4 regions of the Streptomyces sp. NPDC014870 genome follow, and region 3 is predicted to be linked to each of the others. Evidence: riboswitches for the same ligand, from Rfam matches in the RefSeq annotation. Region 3 holds a riboswitch; each other region holds the start of a gene.
What was found. Region 3 has a riboswitch for cobalamin ahead of ACF09C_RS11435 (ABC transporter substrate-binding protein). Riboswitches for the same ligand answer to the same signal wherever they lie in the genome.
Positions count from the first base shown of each region.

Region 1 (4,026 bases), on a different contig from region 3:
AGGCTGGGCCAGGCACCGGTCGACGGGTCGCGGAGACCCTTGAGGTACGTGATCGGGTCGGCCGCGGCGGCCGTCTCGCCCGCCCTGACCTGGGCGATGACGCCGAGGGACTGGGAGAAGACCGAGGTGGCGTACGTGTAGTTGCCCTTGCCCGCGCACTTGCGGGGCTCGGCCGGCGTCGCGGCCTGGCAGGTGCCCTTGGCGAGCGCTGCGATCAGGTCCTTCCCGCCGAAGTCGCGGGGGTCGCGGCCCACGGACTCGGCGAGCACGGCGGTCTTGCCGATGAATCCGCCGCCCGCGTACTTCGTGTCTATCTTCGTCCAGTGGTGGACGCCACGGCCCGAGGCGTCCTTGCCGCCCTTGTCGAGGAAGTCGACGATGTTGCGCAGGGTGGCGTTGTCGTGGCCGGTGGCGGCGAGCGCGTAGGCGCCGTCGATGGTCAGGCCGTAGTCGGCGAAGCGGGGGCTGCCCTCGTAGTACCGGCCCTGGATCAGCCGCTTGTGGTCGGCGAGGTAGGCCGAGCCCTTCTTGAGGTCCGGTCCCTCACCGGCCGGGGGAGCGGTGGGCCCCGTCGTAGGCGGCGTGGTGGGCGGGGTGGTCGGAGGAGTCGTCGGGGGCGTCGTCGGCGGGACGGGCTCCTTCGTCGTGAGCGTCACCAGATCGCTCTTCGCCCCGGCGATGACGGCCGCGGTGGTGGCATAGAGCAGTGGGTCCGTGGTGCCCTCCTCGAAGGCGAAGGAACCACCGGGGAGCTGCTGGCGGGAGAGCCAGGAGACCGCGGCGTTCGCGTGGGCACGGTCACCCAGGGCACGCAGTGTCTGGGCCACCCAGCCGGTGGCGTACGCGCTGCCGGGGACGCTGTACGAGGCGGCCGGCCAGGCCCCTGTCTTGAACTGGGCCTTCTTGAGGGAGGAGCGGGCCTTGGTGACCACCGGGGTGTGGCCGCCGGCGCGCTGGAGGGCGAGCGTGACGAGCGCGGTGGTCGGTGCCTCGCTCTCGCACACCTGGCCGTCGAGGATCAGGAAGCTGGGGAACCCGCCGTCGTCGCACTGCAGTTGGGTCAGGCGCGCCACCGACTCGGCAGGCGGCGTCACTCCGCCGTTGAGCAGGGCGATGACGGCGAGGGTCTGCCCCTCGGTCTGTCCGGTGGTCCGGAAGTCGCCCTTGGTCGCGCAGCCGGGGACGGGCTGCGGCGCGTCCGAGCCGCTGAGGCAGACGTTCGCCATGAGGTCGCCGAGGAGGTCGTGGCCGCCGAAGGCGCGGGGGTCCTTGCCGGTGGCCTCGGCGACGAGCGCGAGGCGGGCGGCGGCGGTGGCGTCGGGCGCCTCGTCCTTCCCGGCGGGGTAGGCGTAGGCGTCGGTGTGTTCAGGCCTGGCGAGGAAGTCGGCGATTCGCCGGGCTGTGGGGTTCTCGTTGTCGAGTGAGGCCAGTGCGTAGGCGACCTCGGTGGTGGCGAGGTAGTTCGGCGTGGTGTCGCCGTCGTTGACGACGCGCTGCCCGTTGGTCAGCCGGTCGGTGAGCCAGCGGGTCGCGGCGGGCAGATCGACCGTGCCCGGGGGCACGTTGGGCGCCGGCGGATCGCTGGGGTTCGGCGGGTCGCCGCCCTCGGCCCGGACGTCGTCGGGGGTGAACGAGGGCCTGCCCTTGGTGCCGCCGATGTCCGTGCCGCCGAAGACCCAGGCGTCCACGTCACCGGGCTTGAGGGTGCGGGACATGGCGCCCAGCGGGCTGTACGTCCACTTCCGCTGGCCGGGTGAGGCGATCCAGTACGACCAGTAGGCGGTGGCCTGCGGGGTGAGGACGCAGTCCTCCTGGGCCGGAGTGGGGTACTGCTTACCGCTGTTGAACGAGCCGTTGCCTATGCGGCAGATGAACGCGGGACCGTCGTGCTCCGTTCCGGCCGTGCTGAACCCGCCGGAGCGCAGGAGTTCGTAGCCGGTCGTGGGAGTGGTGTCGCAGCCGCGCACCACAGGGCCGCCCCAGTGGCCGAAGTCGACGGCGACGATGGCGCCCTTCGTGCGGGTGCACTTCCCGATCGGGTCGGCGCTCGCCGGGGCCGCCGCCGTGAGGTGGGTCAGGCCCGCACCGAGCGTCAGAAAGGAGGCGGTCAGGACGGACAGAAGCCGCCGTCTCGCCCTCCACCACCGTCTCGCCTGCTGTTCGGTCCCCACCGCGGCCCCTCGTCTCTGCCGGGCGGCTGCGTGCGTGGCGATGCGCCCCGCACAGTGGAGATGCCATGGCGAGGCGGTGACGACCACGCCGTAGTCCGCGACGGCGTTCTTCGTACTGAGTCCCAGCCCCAGGCATTCCGACTCACCCGGGACGATCCGGGTCTACGGTTGCGGGTCAGCGCCGGAATTCGACCGGCTTCCCCTGGTGCTGATTGCTTGTCAGCCGGAGTGCAACACGGATCCGTTGAGACCGTCAAGATGGTGTCCGTCTCACGGGGATCCCCGGCACCGGCCCTCGCCCGCTCCCTGCGGCACCGCTGGCGGTACCTTGATCGTTCAGGTAGCGTCCTGGGCTGCCACATGGGGGAATCCGGTGCGAATCCGGAGCTGACGCGCAGCGGTATGAGACGGCGGGGGCCGTCTTTCGAGCCCGAATGCCCAGACGGCGATGCAGTACACGAAGCCGTACCACGCGTTCCGGACGGCGGCTCCCCGGCGATGCCCGGCCGTGCTCCGACACGGTGACGCGAGGTGTGCACTGGAGCGGCCGGCGTCCGCCGACTTCCAGGAGCAGGTCATGTCTCGTTCCCGTACCTCCCGTCGCCTCTCACTCGTGGTGCCGGCGGCGCTCGGCGCCCTCGCCCTCGGCACGCTTCCCGCTCTCGCGACCTCGACCCCCGCGCAGATAGCCACGTCCAAGACCAACGGCGTCGCGTACCTCAAGTCCCTTCAGGCGGCTGACGGTTCGTACGCCGGCTCGGGTCTGTCCAACGAGTGGGCGTTCAGCGCCTTCGCCGCGGCCGGCACGGCCGTCGTCGACGTGGCCCCGGGCGGAGACACCACCAAGAACGCCAGAACCGTCTACCGGAATCTGCTGTCGACGGCCGCCTGGCCCTCGGCGACCCCGGTCGTCACGGACTACGAGCGCGGAACGCTCAACGCGTACGCCGCGGGCATCGACCCGGCCCGTGTCTCGGCCTCACGCAACCTCATCGCGAACATCTACTCCTACTGGCAGACCGCGGAGCCGGGCTACTTCGGCCCGTCCGCGAACTTCAACGGCACGGTCTTCGCGGCCCTTTCGCTGGGCGGCGCGAAGACCCAAGGCGGCACCGCCCGCGTCCCGCAGGCACTCACCGACGCGATCGTCACCCGCCTCCGTGCCAACCAGCACAACGACGGCGGCTGGACCTACCAGAAGGTCGAGGGCAACCCCACGGGTCTCGCCTCGGCGAGCGACATCGACATGACCGGTGCCGGGATGGCCGCCCTGTGCGTCTCCGGCGTCCCCAACACCGACACCGACGTCGTCCAGGCCAAGAACTTCCTCAAGGGCAAGCTGGTCGCCTCCTCCGGCGCCTTCAACTCCCTCTACGGGGTCAACACCAGCTCCAACGGCTGGGGCATCGCGGGCCTCAACGCCTGTGGTTTCAACCCGCAGTCGGCCGACTTCACCACGATCAGCGGCAAGACGCCGGTCGACTTCCTCATCGCCAACCAGTACAACCCGGCGGGCGGATTCAAGTACAAGCCAGCCGACACCGTTCCCTCGGCCTATTCCTCCATCGACGCGCTGCGCGCGGTCGCCGGCGGCGGCTTCACCACGGCCCCGCCGGTCCCGGTCACCCCCGGGGCCACCCAGTGGGTCGCCCAGCCCACCTTCACGGCGGGCACCGCCACCAAGCTGGCCCTGACCGTCGACGACGGCGCCGGCAACCTCAAGGTGTGCTCGGTGTCCTTCACGCCCACGGGGACGACCACGACGCTCGGCGATGTTCTCGCCGCCGCGACGAGCGCCGCGAGCCCGACCGGCTGCGTCACCTCCGTGACCCCGGCGTCGGGAACCGGCGCGATC
Region 1 is NZ_JBIBWQ010000015.1:64,128-68,153, reverse strand. Features, by position in the region: gene ACF09C_RS35095 (prenyltransferase/squalene oxidase repeat-containing protein) at 1-2,171, opposite strand, end outside; cobalamin riboswitch at 2,281-2,419, opposite strand; cobalamin riboswitch at 2,488-2,633, shown strand; gene ACF09C_RS35090 (hypothetical protein) at 2,749-4,026, shown strand, end outside.
Region 1: linked by a shared signal. The riboswitch ahead of ACF09C_RS35095 (prenyltransferase/squalene oxidase repeat-containing protein) and the one ahead of ACF09C_RS11435 (ABC transporter substrate-binding protein) in region 3 are both predicted to bind cobalamin.

Region 2 (4,026 bases), on a different contig from region 3:
AGACTCCCTTGAGGACCAGTTCCGTGGGGGCGGGCCGGGAGGTCACACCGGGCTCCCTTCCGCGCGGTGGCGCATGAGCCAGAGGAAGAGGGGGCCGCCGATGAGGGCGGTGAGGACGCCGACCGGGATGTCCTGCGGCGCGGCGACGGTCCGGGCGGCGAGGTCCGCGAGGATCAGGGCGAGCGCGCCGCCGAGCGCGGCGACCGGAAGCAGGCGGCGGTGCGGTGCGCCGACGGCCATCCGGGCGGCGTGCGGGGCCATCAGGCCGACGAAGCCGACGGCGCCGCTGACGGAGACCATGACGGCGGTGACGAGCGAGGCGAGGACGAAGACGGCGGCCCGGAAGCGGGCGGTGTCCAGGCCGAGGACGGTGGCGCCCTCCTCGCCGACGAGGAGCAGGTCGAGCGGGCGGGCGAGGGCGACCAGGACCGCGGTGCCGAGGGCGACGACGACCGAGGGAAGCGCGAGGGTGTCCCAGCGGGCGCTGCCGAGGCCGCCGAGGGACCAGAACATGGCTTCCTGGAAGTGCTCGGGCCGCCGGGACAGGACGAGGAACAGGGTGCTCAGCGCCGACAGGATGTAGGAGACGGCGACGCCCGCGAGGACGAGCCGGGCGCCGGTCATCGTGGAGCCGCGCCGGGCCAGGGCGTAGACGAGGACCAGGGCGAGCAGGGCGCCCGCGAAGGCCCCTGCGGGCATGGCGACGGTGGTGGTGACCCCGCCGCCGATGCCGAGGACCAGGACGAGGACGGCCCCGCTGGACGCCCCGGAGGAGATCCCGAGCAGGAAGGGGTCGGCGAGCCGGTTGCGGACCAGGGCCTGCAGGACGGCGCCGACGACGGCGAGTCCGGCGCCGACGACCGCGCCGAGCAGCACGCGCGGGAGCCGGACGTCGAGCACGATCGTGCGGTACGGGGAGGGGGCGGCGCGGCCGGTGAGGATCTCGACGACCTGGCCCACGGGTATCCGTACGGAGCCGAGGGCGACCCCGGCGACGACGGCGGCCGCGAGGGCCGCGAGGAGGCCTGCGACGACGAGCCCGTACGGCAGGCGGCCCCGGCGCCGGCGCCGGGCGGCGGCGGCCTCGGTGGCCGCCGCCGGTCCCGTCACCGCCGTCACCGGTTCGGGTGCAGCTGGGCGGAGAGCTTGTCGACGGCGGCCGGGACGCGGACGCCCAGGACCGCGTCCGAGAGGGGCATGACGGCGAAGCGCTTGTTCTTGATCGCCGGGACGTCCTTGAGGGCCGGGTCGTCCAGGAGGCGCTTCTTCTTCTGCTCGACGGTCGTGGAGCCGTAGTCGTAGATGACGATCACGTCGGGCTTGCGGGCGACGACCTGCTCCCAGGTCGCGTCGCCGAAGGTCTTGTCCAGGTCGGCGAAGACGTTGCGGCCGCCGGCCCGGGTGATCAGCTCGTTGCCGATGCCCTTGCCGCCGGCGGTGAACGCGGTCTTGTCGCCGCTGTCGTAGACGAAGACGGAGACCGGGGCGACGCCCTTGAGCCGCTTCTCGGTCGCCGCGACGGTCTTCTTCGCCTCGGCGGTCCAGTCCGTGCCGCGCTCGGGGACGCCGAAGGTGCGGGCGACCTCGTCGACCTCCCGGTAGAGGTCGGCGAGGGAGGAGGCGCCGGAGGGGCAGTACTCCATGTTGAGGCGGCTCTCGATGCCCGACTTCTTCAGGTCGTCCCGGCCGCGGCCGGCCTTGGCGTCGAAGGCGCTGGCGTAACCCCCGTACACGAAGTCGGGGTTGGCGGCGAGCAGGGCCTCCTTGGAGGGGTACTCCTTGGCGAGCACCGGCACCGCGTCGTAGGCCTTCTTGTACGCGGGCAGGATCCGGTCGTCGAGGTAGGCGGTGCCGACCAGGGACTTCTCCAGACCGAGCGCGAGCATGACCTCGGTGACGTGCTGGTTCATGGTCACGGCCCGCTTCGGCGGCGCCTGGAACGTCGTCTTCACACCGCAGTTGGTGACGGTGTACGGGAATCCCGCGGCGGACTTCCCCGAGGGGGCGGCCTGTTCGGCGGGGGCCGCGCAGGCGGCGAGCAGCGGGACGAGGGCTGCGGCGGGCAGCAGGGTACGGCGGTGCCTGGTCAGCACGGAACGAGCCTCCTCCGGGGATTTCCACGTCCCCAGTCGGTGGTGAGAGGCGGCAGGTCAGTTCCTGGCTCCCAGCGTCCGAAGTCGCTGGTCACAGTGGCGGGACCGTGCCGGATTCGCACCGGCTTCCTGGGTCCTGCCGCCCTGGTGTCGGGTCAGTCTCTCAGGCGTCGTACGCCTCGACGACCTTGACCTCCTCCTCGGTCACCACGCCCTCGACGATCGTGTAGGAGCGGAACTGGAAGGGGCCGGCGCCGTCGACGTCGGCGGTGGAGACCAGGACGTAGTGGGCGCCCGGCTCGTTCGCGTAGGTGATGTCGGTGCGCGAGGGGTACGCCTCGGTGGCGGTGTGCGAGTGGTAGACGATCACGGGCTCCTCGTCCCGGTCGTCCATCTCGCGGTAGAGCTTCAGCAGATCGGCCGAGTCGAACTCGTAGAACGTGGGTGAGCGCGCCGCGTTCAGCATCGGGATGAACCGCTCGGGGCGGCCGCTGCCGGCGGGACCCGCGACCACGCCGCAGGCCTCGTCGGGGTGGTCCGCGCGGGAGTGTTCCACGATCTGGTCGTACAGGGCCCGGGTGATGGTCAGCATGGCGACAGGATAAGCATCGGATCAAGAGGGGCCGCGCGGAGCGCGTCAGGCAGGGTGGTGGTGGGCGACGGGTGGGCCGCCCCGTACCGAGGAGTGGTACGGAGCGGCCCGGATGCTGGACAGGCAGGCGTTACGAGCGCTTCACGAAGGCCGCGCCCTGCGGGTTGCGCGCCTTGAGGACCAGGTACGCGACACCCAGGATCAGGCCCCACAGCGGGGCGCAGTACAGCGAGATCCGCGCGTCCTTGTCGATGCCCATCATCACGATGACCATGCCGATGAAGGCGAGCGAGAAGAGGCTGAGCCAGATGCCGCCCGGGGCCTTGAAGGAGGACTGGGGCAGCTCGCCCCGGTCGGCCTTGAGGCGGAAGCGGACCTGGCAGACCAGGATCATGATCCAGGCCCACATGCCGGAGATGGTGGCGAAGGAGACGACGTAGTTGAAGGCGTCGCCGGGCCACTGGTAGTTGATCCAGACGCCGACCATCATCAGCCCGGCCGAGAAGGACGTGCCGACCAGCGGCAGGCCGTTCTTGGTGAGCTTGGTGAAGAACTTCGGGCCCTGGCCGTTGAGCGCGAGGTCGCGCAGCATGCGGCCGGTGGAGTACATGCCCGAGTTGCAGGAGGAGAGCGCGGCGGTCAGCACGACGAAGTTGACGATCGCGGCGCCGATGCCGAGGCCCATCTTCTCGAAGGCCGCGACGAACGGGGAGACGCCCGGCTGGAAGTGGGTCCACGGGACGACCGACAGGATCATGATCAGCGCGCCGACGTAGAAGACGGCGATGCGCCACGGCACGGTGTTGATCGCCTTGGGCAGGACGGTCTTCGGGTCCTTGGACTCGCCGGCCGTCACGCCGACCAGCTCGACCGCGAGGAAGGCGAACATGACCATCTGCAGGGTCATCAGGGTGGAGCCGATGCCCTTGGGGAAGAAGCCGCCCTCGGACCAGAGCAGGGTGATCGAGGCGGTGTCACCGGCGTCGGAGAAGCCGACGGTGAGGACACCGGCGCAGATCAGGATCATGCCGACGATCGCGGTGACCTTGACCATCGAGAACCAGAACTCGAGCTCGCCGAAGAGCTTGACCGAGATCAGGTTCGCGAGGAACAGGACGACCGTGAAGATCAGGGCGAAGACCCACTGCGGCTGATTGAGCCAGCCGTCCGCGTTCTTGGTCCAGTACTGCATGTACGCGGAGGCCGCGGTGACTTCGGTGATGCCGGTCACGACCCAGAAGAGCCAGTACGTCCAGCCGGTGACGAAGCCCCAGAACGGGCCGATGAACTCGCGTGCGTACTCCGAGAAGGAGCCGGACACGGGCCGGTACATGAGGAGCT
Region 2 is NZ_JBIBWQ010000006.1:412,735-416,760, forward strand. Features, by position in the region: gene ACF09C_RS19930 (ABC transporter ATP-binding protein) at 1-46, opposite strand, end outside; gene ACF09C_RS19935 (FecCD family ABC transporter permease) at 43-1,119, opposite strand; gene ACF09C_RS19940 (ABC transporter substrate-binding protein) at 1,116-2,090, opposite strand; cobalamin riboswitch at 2,127-2,252, opposite strand; gene ACF09C_RS19945 (Mov34/MPN/PAD-1 family protein) at 2,257-2,685, opposite strand; gene ACF09C_RS19950 (amino acid permease) at 2,816-4,026, opposite strand, start outside.
Region 2: linked by a shared signal. The riboswitch ahead of ACF09C_RS19940 (ABC transporter substrate-binding protein) and the one ahead of ACF09C_RS11435 (ABC transporter substrate-binding protein) in region 3 are both predicted to bind cobalamin.

Region 3 (4,026 bases):
CCTCGCCGAGCTCGGCAGGCGCCTCGCCTGATCACCCGTGGCGCATCCCCACCAGACCCGGCCGTCTCACTACGATCGGAACACCATGACGCTCGACACCGCACGCATTGAGCAGCTCCTCCAGGCCGGCGTCCGCGACCGGGTCTACCCGGGAGCCGTCTGGGCCGTCGGCGACGCCGGGGGCACGACGGCGAGCGGCGCGGTCGGTCTCCTCGACCCGACCCGTCCCGACGAGCCGATGCGGCTCGACACCGTCTTCGACATCGCCAGCCTCACCAAGATCGTCGCCGTGTGGGCCGTCATCGGCACCCTCGTCGAAGAAGGCAAGCTCCAGCTCCACACCCCACTCGGCGCCTTCTGGCCCGAGGTCGCTGGCCACCCGCTCGCCCAGGTCACCACCCACGAGCTCCTGACCCACACCGCCGGTCTCCCCCTGCGCGCCAACCTCAGAAACCTCTACGGCACCGACCCCCAGGACATCCGCGACGGCGTCCTCCACGAGGCTCTCCACCGTGCGCCCAGCCAGGCCGTCGAGTACACCGACCGGGCCGCCCTCATCCTCGGCTACCTCGCCGAGTACCTCGCCGGTCAGCCCCTCGACCTCCTGGCGGCCAGCCGCGTCTGGGAGCCGCTCGGCATGACCGAGACCCGCTTCGGCCCCCTCCCCGCGGCCGTAGTCCCCCGCTGCGCCCCCACCGAACGGGACGAGGAAACCGGCACCCACCTCCAGGGCACCGCCCACGACTTCTCCGCCCGCCTCCTCGGCGGCACCTGCGGCATCGCCGGCACTTTCTCCACCCTCGACGACCTCACCCGCTTCCTCCAGCACATGCTGGCCCCGACGCAGGCCGCCTTCGGCCGGACCTGGATCTGCGACTCCCTGCGCATCCACACCGGAGAACTCACCCCGGCACGCGGCCTCTTCTGGCACCCAGCCCCCGGCACCGGGCTGCGCGACGACGTCTGGGTCCACTACGGCTTCACCGGCACCGGCATGTGGATCAGCCCGAGGCAGCAGCGATGGGCAATCCTCCTCACCAACAAGCTCTACTTCACCCGCGACCGCGAACCGCTCACCGCCGTACGCGACTCCTACCGCGAGTCGGTCTTTACGGACGGCACCCTGCCGGGACGCGCACGGGCCGATCGGTGATCCAGTCCCCAGACGCGACGAGGCCGCGGGTCCCGCAGAGCGGCACGAGCCCTGCGGGGTTCCCACGGCCCGTTGGCCGGTCACTTCGATCAACACCCGTGACATGTACAAGGCGGACAGGGCATGGGTATGGACCTCGGTGACGCCGAGCGCGTCGGTCACCACCTGTGCGGCCTCGGGGCGTCGCGGGTCAGCAGACGCAGGCGGGAGACGCCGAGTTCGCGCAGTTGGCTCACGCCGGCGCCGGCGCGCACGGCGTCGGAGACGCCTGCGAGCACGAGCCAGCGGCGTGAAAGCCCCCGGCCGGACGGTGGTCGCAGCCACGGCACCGTCCGGCCCGGCCTGCCTGTCGCGCGCAGGTCAACAGCCATGCGCACGCCCCAGTACCGGGTGATTCCCAAGCTTGTAGCGCGGGTTCAATTCCCGTCATCCGCTCGTGAACGAAACCCAGGTCACGGTCTCGGGACTTCTTCGTTGTCCAGGTCGCGTGGGGCTGCCGTGCCGCGCACGCGTCCATCAAGGCCATTCGGTGGCCGCTTGCTGTGGCTCGTCGCACAGATGTGGGTCTGGCGGGGCTGTGGCCGGTTCTGCGATGCTTCCGTCCGTCAAGCGACGGCGGAACGAGGAAGCCGGTGAGATTCCGGCACGGTACCGCCACTGTGTAGGGGGAGCGACTCCGCCCATGGCCACCGCCCCATCCGGGGGTGGGAAGGCCGGAGAAGCTGTGATCCCGAGTCAGGAGACTCACGCCGTCGCACCTCGATGTACGGGGCGGATTTCCCCAGGAGAGGCGGTGGCACTCGTGTGCCTGTGTACGTGTGGGGTCGGCTTCACGCTGCCCTTGGCCCGTCGGAGCCGACCTGTCCGGCTTGACGTAGGGGTCCGTTCCCCCAGGTTCTGACGACCTCCTCCTTCAGCGAGTTCCTTTTCGTACGCCTCATCCGCGCACCGGTATGCCGGTACGCGCTGCCCACGCACGCCACCAGGAGTCACCTTGTCCGTACGATCCGTCATGCCCGACCGGCGTCGGGCCGCCGCGGCGGCCTTCCTCGCCGTCGCCCTCACGCTCACCGCGTGCGGCGGCGACGTCGGCACCACAGCCGACCCCAAGACCCGGGCCGAGGGTGAAGGGTGCATCAAGGACTTCGACCCGGCCAAGGACTACTTCCCGGTCAAGTCGACGATGAAGCACGCCGAGAACTTCACGCTCCGGTACGAGAAGAGCTATCAGGTCCTCACCGTCAAGGAGCCCTTCCCCAAGGGCAAGCCGGAGTCGTACGTACTGGTCAAGTGCGGTGCCCCCAAGCCGAAGCTGACCGGTGACCTGGCCTCCGCGCAGCAGGTCACCGTCCCCGTCAAGAGCCTGTACTCCGCCTCCACCACCCACTTGCCGCTGCTGACCGAGACCGGCACCCTGGACGTCCTGACCGGTGTCGCGAGCGCCACCGCCATCTCCTCCGCCGAGGTGCTCGAGCGGGTGAAGGCGGGCAAGGTCACCGAGTACGCCAAGGACCGCACCCTCAACGCCGAGACGGTCATCGGCGCCAAGCCCGATGTGCTGATGACCCAGGGCACCGACGACCCGCAGTACCCGAAGCTGCGTCAGGCGGGCATCGCCGTGGTCGCCAACGCCGAGTGGCTGGAGGCCAGTCCGCTCGGCCGCGCCGAGTGGGTCAAGGCGATGGCCGCACTCACGGGGGCGGAGAAGCGCGCCGGCGAGGTGTTCGACACCATCGAGGGCGACTACCGGAAGGTCGCCGCGAAGGGCGCGCAGGCAGTCAAGGCGGGCAAGCCCGTCGAGGTGCTGCCCGGCACGATGTATCAGGGCACATGGTCCATGCCTGCGGGCGGCAGCTACGCCGCCCGGCTGATCAAGGACGCGGGCGGTACCTACCCGTGGGCCGGCGAGGCGGGCACCGGCGGCCTCCAGCTGAACTTCGAAGCCGTGTACGCCAAGGGCGGCCAGGCCCCGGTCTGGATCGCCGACCAGCAGTGGAAGTCCACCGCCGACGCGGTGAAGGCCGACAGCCGGTACGGGCAGCTGAAGGCCGTGTCCGGCGGCGCCGTGTGGACGAACCAGAAGGCGCTCGGTCCCGGCGGCGGCAACGACTACTTCGAGCGCGGTGTGCTGCGCCCGGACCTGGTCCTCGCCGACCTGTTCGCGCTGATGCACCCGGACCAGGCGAAGGGGCACACCTTCACCTTCTACCGGCCGGTGCCCAAGGCGTGACGATGCATCAGACAGCCGTGTCGGCACCGGCCGCGGGCACCCCGCGGCCGGTGCGGCGGCGCCTCGTCGTCGTCCTCGCCCTCGCGGCCGGGACCGCCGTGCTGTTCGTCCTCACCATCGCCACCGGCTCCCATCCGGTGCCGGTTGCCGAGGTGGTACGGGTCCTGTTCGGTGGCACTGCCGAGGACCCGCGGTGGAACGTGATCGTCGAACAGGTCCGGCTGCCGCGCGCGCTGACCGCCACTGCCGTCGGCGCCGCTCTCGCGGTGGCCGGCGTACAGATGCAGACCCTGTTCCGCAACGCGCTGGCCGACCCGTTCTCCCTCGGGGTGAGCTCGGGGGCCAGCATGGGTGTCGCCGCCGTGGTGGTCGGCACCGGCGGGGTCGCCGGCAGCTTCACCGGAGACCTGGCCGGCCTCGGGCGGGTGGGCGTCGTCATCGCCGGCTCGCTCGGCGCCGCCGCCGTCCTGGCCCTCGTGCTGCTGCTCTCGCGATGGGTGCGGTCGGCCGTCACCCTGCTCGTCATCGGCGTCATGATCGGCTCGGCGGTCACCGCGGTGGTCGGCGTGATGCTCGTCTACGCCCGGCCCGAGCGAGCCCAGCAGTTCGTCGTGTGGAGTCTGGGCAGCTTCGGTGGCACGAC
Region 3 is NZ_JBIBWQ010000003.1:595,112-599,137, reverse strand. Features, by position in the region: gene ACF09C_RS11450 (glycosyltransferase family 4 protein) at 1-31, shown strand, start outside; gene ACF09C_RS11445 (serine hydrolase domain-containing protein) at 86-1,153, shown strand; gene ACF09C_RS11440 (hypothetical protein) at 1,312-1,524, opposite strand; cobalamin riboswitch at 1,735-1,920, shown strand; gene ACF09C_RS11435 (ABC transporter substrate-binding protein) at 2,148-3,383, shown strand; gene ACF09C_RS11430 (FecCD family ABC transporter permease) at 3,386-4,026, shown strand, end outside.

Region 4 (4,026 bases), on a different contig from region 3:
TCTGCTGTCTCCCTGGCTCAGCGAGGGGCAGCGTGCCTTCCAACTCGCCACCCAGCTCGCGTTCTTGGAGCACGGCACCCTGCTGGCCGAACTGGTCGACACGGCCGGACTCACCTCTCCCCAGGCGGAGGGCCTGGCACGCATCGGCCTCGCCAACTACTTCGCCGGCGCGGTCCTCATGCCGTACACCGCCTTCCACACAGCGGCCGAGGAACTCCGCTACGACGTCGAACTGCTCCAGGCGCGCTTCGGCGTGGGGTTCGAGACCGTGTGCCACCGGCTGAGCACGCTCCAACGCCCCGACCGCCGTGGGGTGCCCTTCTCCTTCCTGCGGGCCGACCGCGCGGGCAACATCTCGAAACGCCAGTCCGCCACCGACTTCCACTTCTCCCGGCTTGGCGGCACCTGCCCCCTGTGGACCGTGTACGAGGCGTTCTCCGCGCCCGGCCGGATCCTCACCCAGGTGGCCGAGATGCCGGACGGCAAGAAGTACTTCTGGATCGCCCGGACGGTGACCCGGGGAGGGTTCGGCCACCACGCGGCGCGTGCCGACTTCGCCGTCGCGCTGGGCTGCGAGCTGCGCCACGCGCCACGCCTCGTCTACGCCGAGGGCATCGCCCTGCAGGACCCGCGTGCCGCCACCCCGATCGGTCTGGGCTGCCGGATCTGCGAACGGCAGGACTGCGCGCAGCGCGCCCGGCCGCCCGCCGGCGGTGTCCTCGCCGTCGACCCCGACCGGCGGGCCCTGGTGCCGTACCCGGTGGTGTCCGAGCGCTGAATACGTACGGCTCACCGCCCGGCGCTCCCCTCTCCTCAGCCATCTGTCTCATTTTCATGTCCGTATGGCGGACAAGGGCTCGCCGCTGAGCGATCCGGCACCCTAGTCTGGCCGGGCAGCTGGTTCGCCCCGTCCGCCAGGCGGGATGCGTCGTAAGAGGGAACCCGGTGGGAATCCGGGACTGCCCCGCAGCGGTGAGCGGGAACGACCGCCGTCAGACGCACTGGGATCGGACAACGGTCCTGGGAAGCGACGGCCAGTAGGTGTCCTCCGGTCAGTTCCGGAGAGCGTGCCCGCGAGTCCGAAGACCTGCCCGTTGCCCGCACGCGGACGATTCCGCGCGCGGACATTCCGGTGACCTCGTGGGCGGGTCGGCGTACACAGCGAGCGGCATGCACGGATTTCTCCCGTGCCGTGGTCCGCGCGTTCTGTCGTTCCCTTCGCGTCCGCGTCTCGTCATCCGGGATGTTTTCTGGACACATCTCGCGAAGGAGAGTTCCGTGACAGCGAAGCCCGCAGCCGCGGCAGCACGAGCCACCGTGTACGGCTACCCCCGCCAGGGTCAGAACCGCGAACTGAAGAAGGCCATCGAGGGCTACTGGAAGGGCCGTGTCACCGCCGACGCCCTCCGGGCCGCCGCCACCGACCTGCGCCGTTCGAACTGGCAGCAGCTGGCCGACGCCGGCATCCACGAGGTGCCGACCGGTGACTTCTCGTACTACGACCACGTCCTGGACACCAGTGTCATGGTCGGCGCTGTCCCCGCACGCCACCGCGCCGCAGTCGAGACGGACGCGCTCGACGGGTACTTCGCGATGGCCCGCGGCACGCAGGACGTCGCGCCGCTGGAGATGACCAAGTGGTTCGACACCAACTACCACTACCTGGTGCCCGAACTCGGCCCCGACACCGTCTTCACCGCCGACTCCGCCAAGCAGGTCGCCGAGCTGAAGGAAGCCCTCGCCCTCGGCCTGACCGCCCGCCCGGTCCTCGTCGGCCCCGTCACCTACCTCCTCCTCGCCAAGCCCGCCCCCGGAGTCGCCGCCGACTTCGACCCGCTCACCCTCATCGACCGGCTGCTCCCGGTCTACGCCGAGGTCCTCGCCGACCTGCGCGCGGCGGGCGCCGACTGGGTCCAGCTGGACGAGCCCGCCCTCGTCCAGGACCGCACCCCGGCCGAGCTGAACGCCGCCGCCCGCGCCTACCGGGACCTCGGAGCACTCACCGACCGGCCCAAGCTGCTCGTCGCCTCCTACTTCGACCGGCTCGGCGACGCCCTCCAGGTGCTCGCCTCAGCCCCCGTCGACGGCCTCGCCCTGGACTTCACCGAGCGCGCCGCCGCCAACCTCGACGACCTCGCGGGCGTCGGCGGACTGCCCGGAAAGCGCCTGGTCGCGGGCGTCGTCAACGGCCGCAACATCTGGATCAACGACTACCAGAAGTCCCTGGCCACCCTCGCCACCCTGCTCGGTCTCGCCGACCGCGTCGACGTGGCCGCCTCCTGCTCGCTGCTGCACGTCCCGCTGGACGCGACCGCCGAACGCGACATCGACCCGCAGATCCGACGCTGGCTCGCCTTCGCCCGCCAGAAGACCAGCGAGGTCGTGACCCTCGCCAAGGGCCTCGCCAGCGGAACCGACGCGATCAGCGCCGAACTGGCCGCCAACCGGGCCGACCTGGCCTCCCGCGCCGGCTCCGCCCTCACCCGCGACCCGGCCGTACGCGCCCGCACCGCCGCGATCACCGACGCGGACGGCTGCCGCTCCCAGCCGTACGCCGAGCGGTCCGCCGCCCAGCGCGCCCACCTCGGTCTGCCGCTGCTGCCGACCACCACCATCGGCTCCTTCCCGCAGACCGACGAGCTCCGCGTGGCCCGCGCCGACCTGCGCGCCGGCCGCATCGACACGGCCGGCTACGAGGAGCGGATCAAGGACGAGATCCGCGAGGTCCTGTCCTTCCAGGAGAAGACCGGCGTCGACGTGCTCGTGCACGGCGAGCCCGAACGCAACGACATGGTCCAGTACTTCGCCGAGCAGCTCACCGGCTATGTCGCCACGCAGCACGGCTGGGTGCAGTCGTACGGCACCCGGTACGTCCGGCCGCCGATCCTGGCCGGAGACATCTCGCGCCCCGAGCCGATGACGGTGCGTTGGACCACGTACGCGCAGGCGCAGACCAGCAAGCCGGTCAAGGGCATGCTCACCGGTCCGGTCACCATGCTCGCGTGGTCGTTCGTCCGCGACGACCAGCCGCTCGGCGACACGGCCCGACAGGTGGCGCTCGCTCTGCGCGACGAGGTGAACGACCTGGAGGCCGCGGGCACCTCGGTCATCCAGGTCGACGAGCCCGCGCTCCGGGAGACCCTCCCGTTGCGTGCCGCGGACCACGCCGCCTACCTCGACTGGGCGACGGAGTCCTTCCGGCTCTCCACCAGCGGTGTCCGGCCCGACACCCAGATCCACACCCACATGTGCTACGCCGAGTTCGGCGACATCGTCCAGGCCATCGACGACCTCGACGCGGACGTCATCAGTCTGGAAGCCGCCCGCTCCCACATGCAGGTCGCCGGTGAACTCGCCGAGCACGGCTACCCGCGCGAGGCCGGTCCGGGCGTCTGGGACATCCACTCCCCCCGCGTGCCCAGCACCGACGAAGCCGCCGCGCTCCTGCGCAAGGGCCTGGAGGCCATCCCGGCCGAGCGGCTCTGGGTCAACCCCGACTGCGGACTCAAGACCCGCGGCTGGACCGAGACCCGAGCCTCCCTGGAGAACCTCGTCGCCGCCGCGCGCGAGGTCAGGGCGGGGCTGGCCGGCGACAACGGCTGACGCCCGGCGGACCCGGGCCGGACGCTTCGCCGTCCTGCCCGGGCTCCTACGACCGGACAGCGGCGGAGCGGCCCGGCGATCGGGCGACCCCGGTGACGAAGGGTTCTCACGTGGCGAAGCCGAAACCCCGGCACATCACCCTCGACGGGCAGCCCATGGTGGCTCTCACACCCCGGGAATACGCCGCCCTCCTGGCCATGCGCCGTCAGCTCGGAGCGCTGGGATCCCGGTTGCGCGTCGTCCGCCAGACCCTCAAGACCACGAGCGACCTCTTGTCGGCGCTGGTCGACGCACTCGAAGCGGAGCACCTCACCGGGCGCGGGACGGCCGCGGAGGCCGGGCGCCCGGTGACCGTGCTGCTCTCGTCGGCACCCGACCTTCTCGCCCGCGCCCAGCGTGTGGCGGGGAAGGGCCGCGACCGCG
Region 4 is NZ_JBIBWQ010000015.1:44,305-48,330, forward strand. Features, by position in the region: gene ACF09C_RS35010 (short-chain fatty acyl-CoA regulator family protein) at 1-778, shown strand, start outside; cobalamin riboswitch at 882-1,110, shown strand; gene metE (5-methyltetrahydropteroyltriglutamate--homocysteine S-methyltransferase) at 1,279-3,603, shown strand; gene ACF09C_RS35020 (hypothetical protein) at 3,714-4,026, shown strand, end outside.
Region 4: linked by a shared signal. The riboswitch ahead of metE (5-methyltetrahydropteroyltriglutamate--homocysteine S-methyltransferase) and the one ahead of ACF09C_RS11435 (ABC transporter substrate-binding protein) in region 3 are both predicted to bind cobalamin.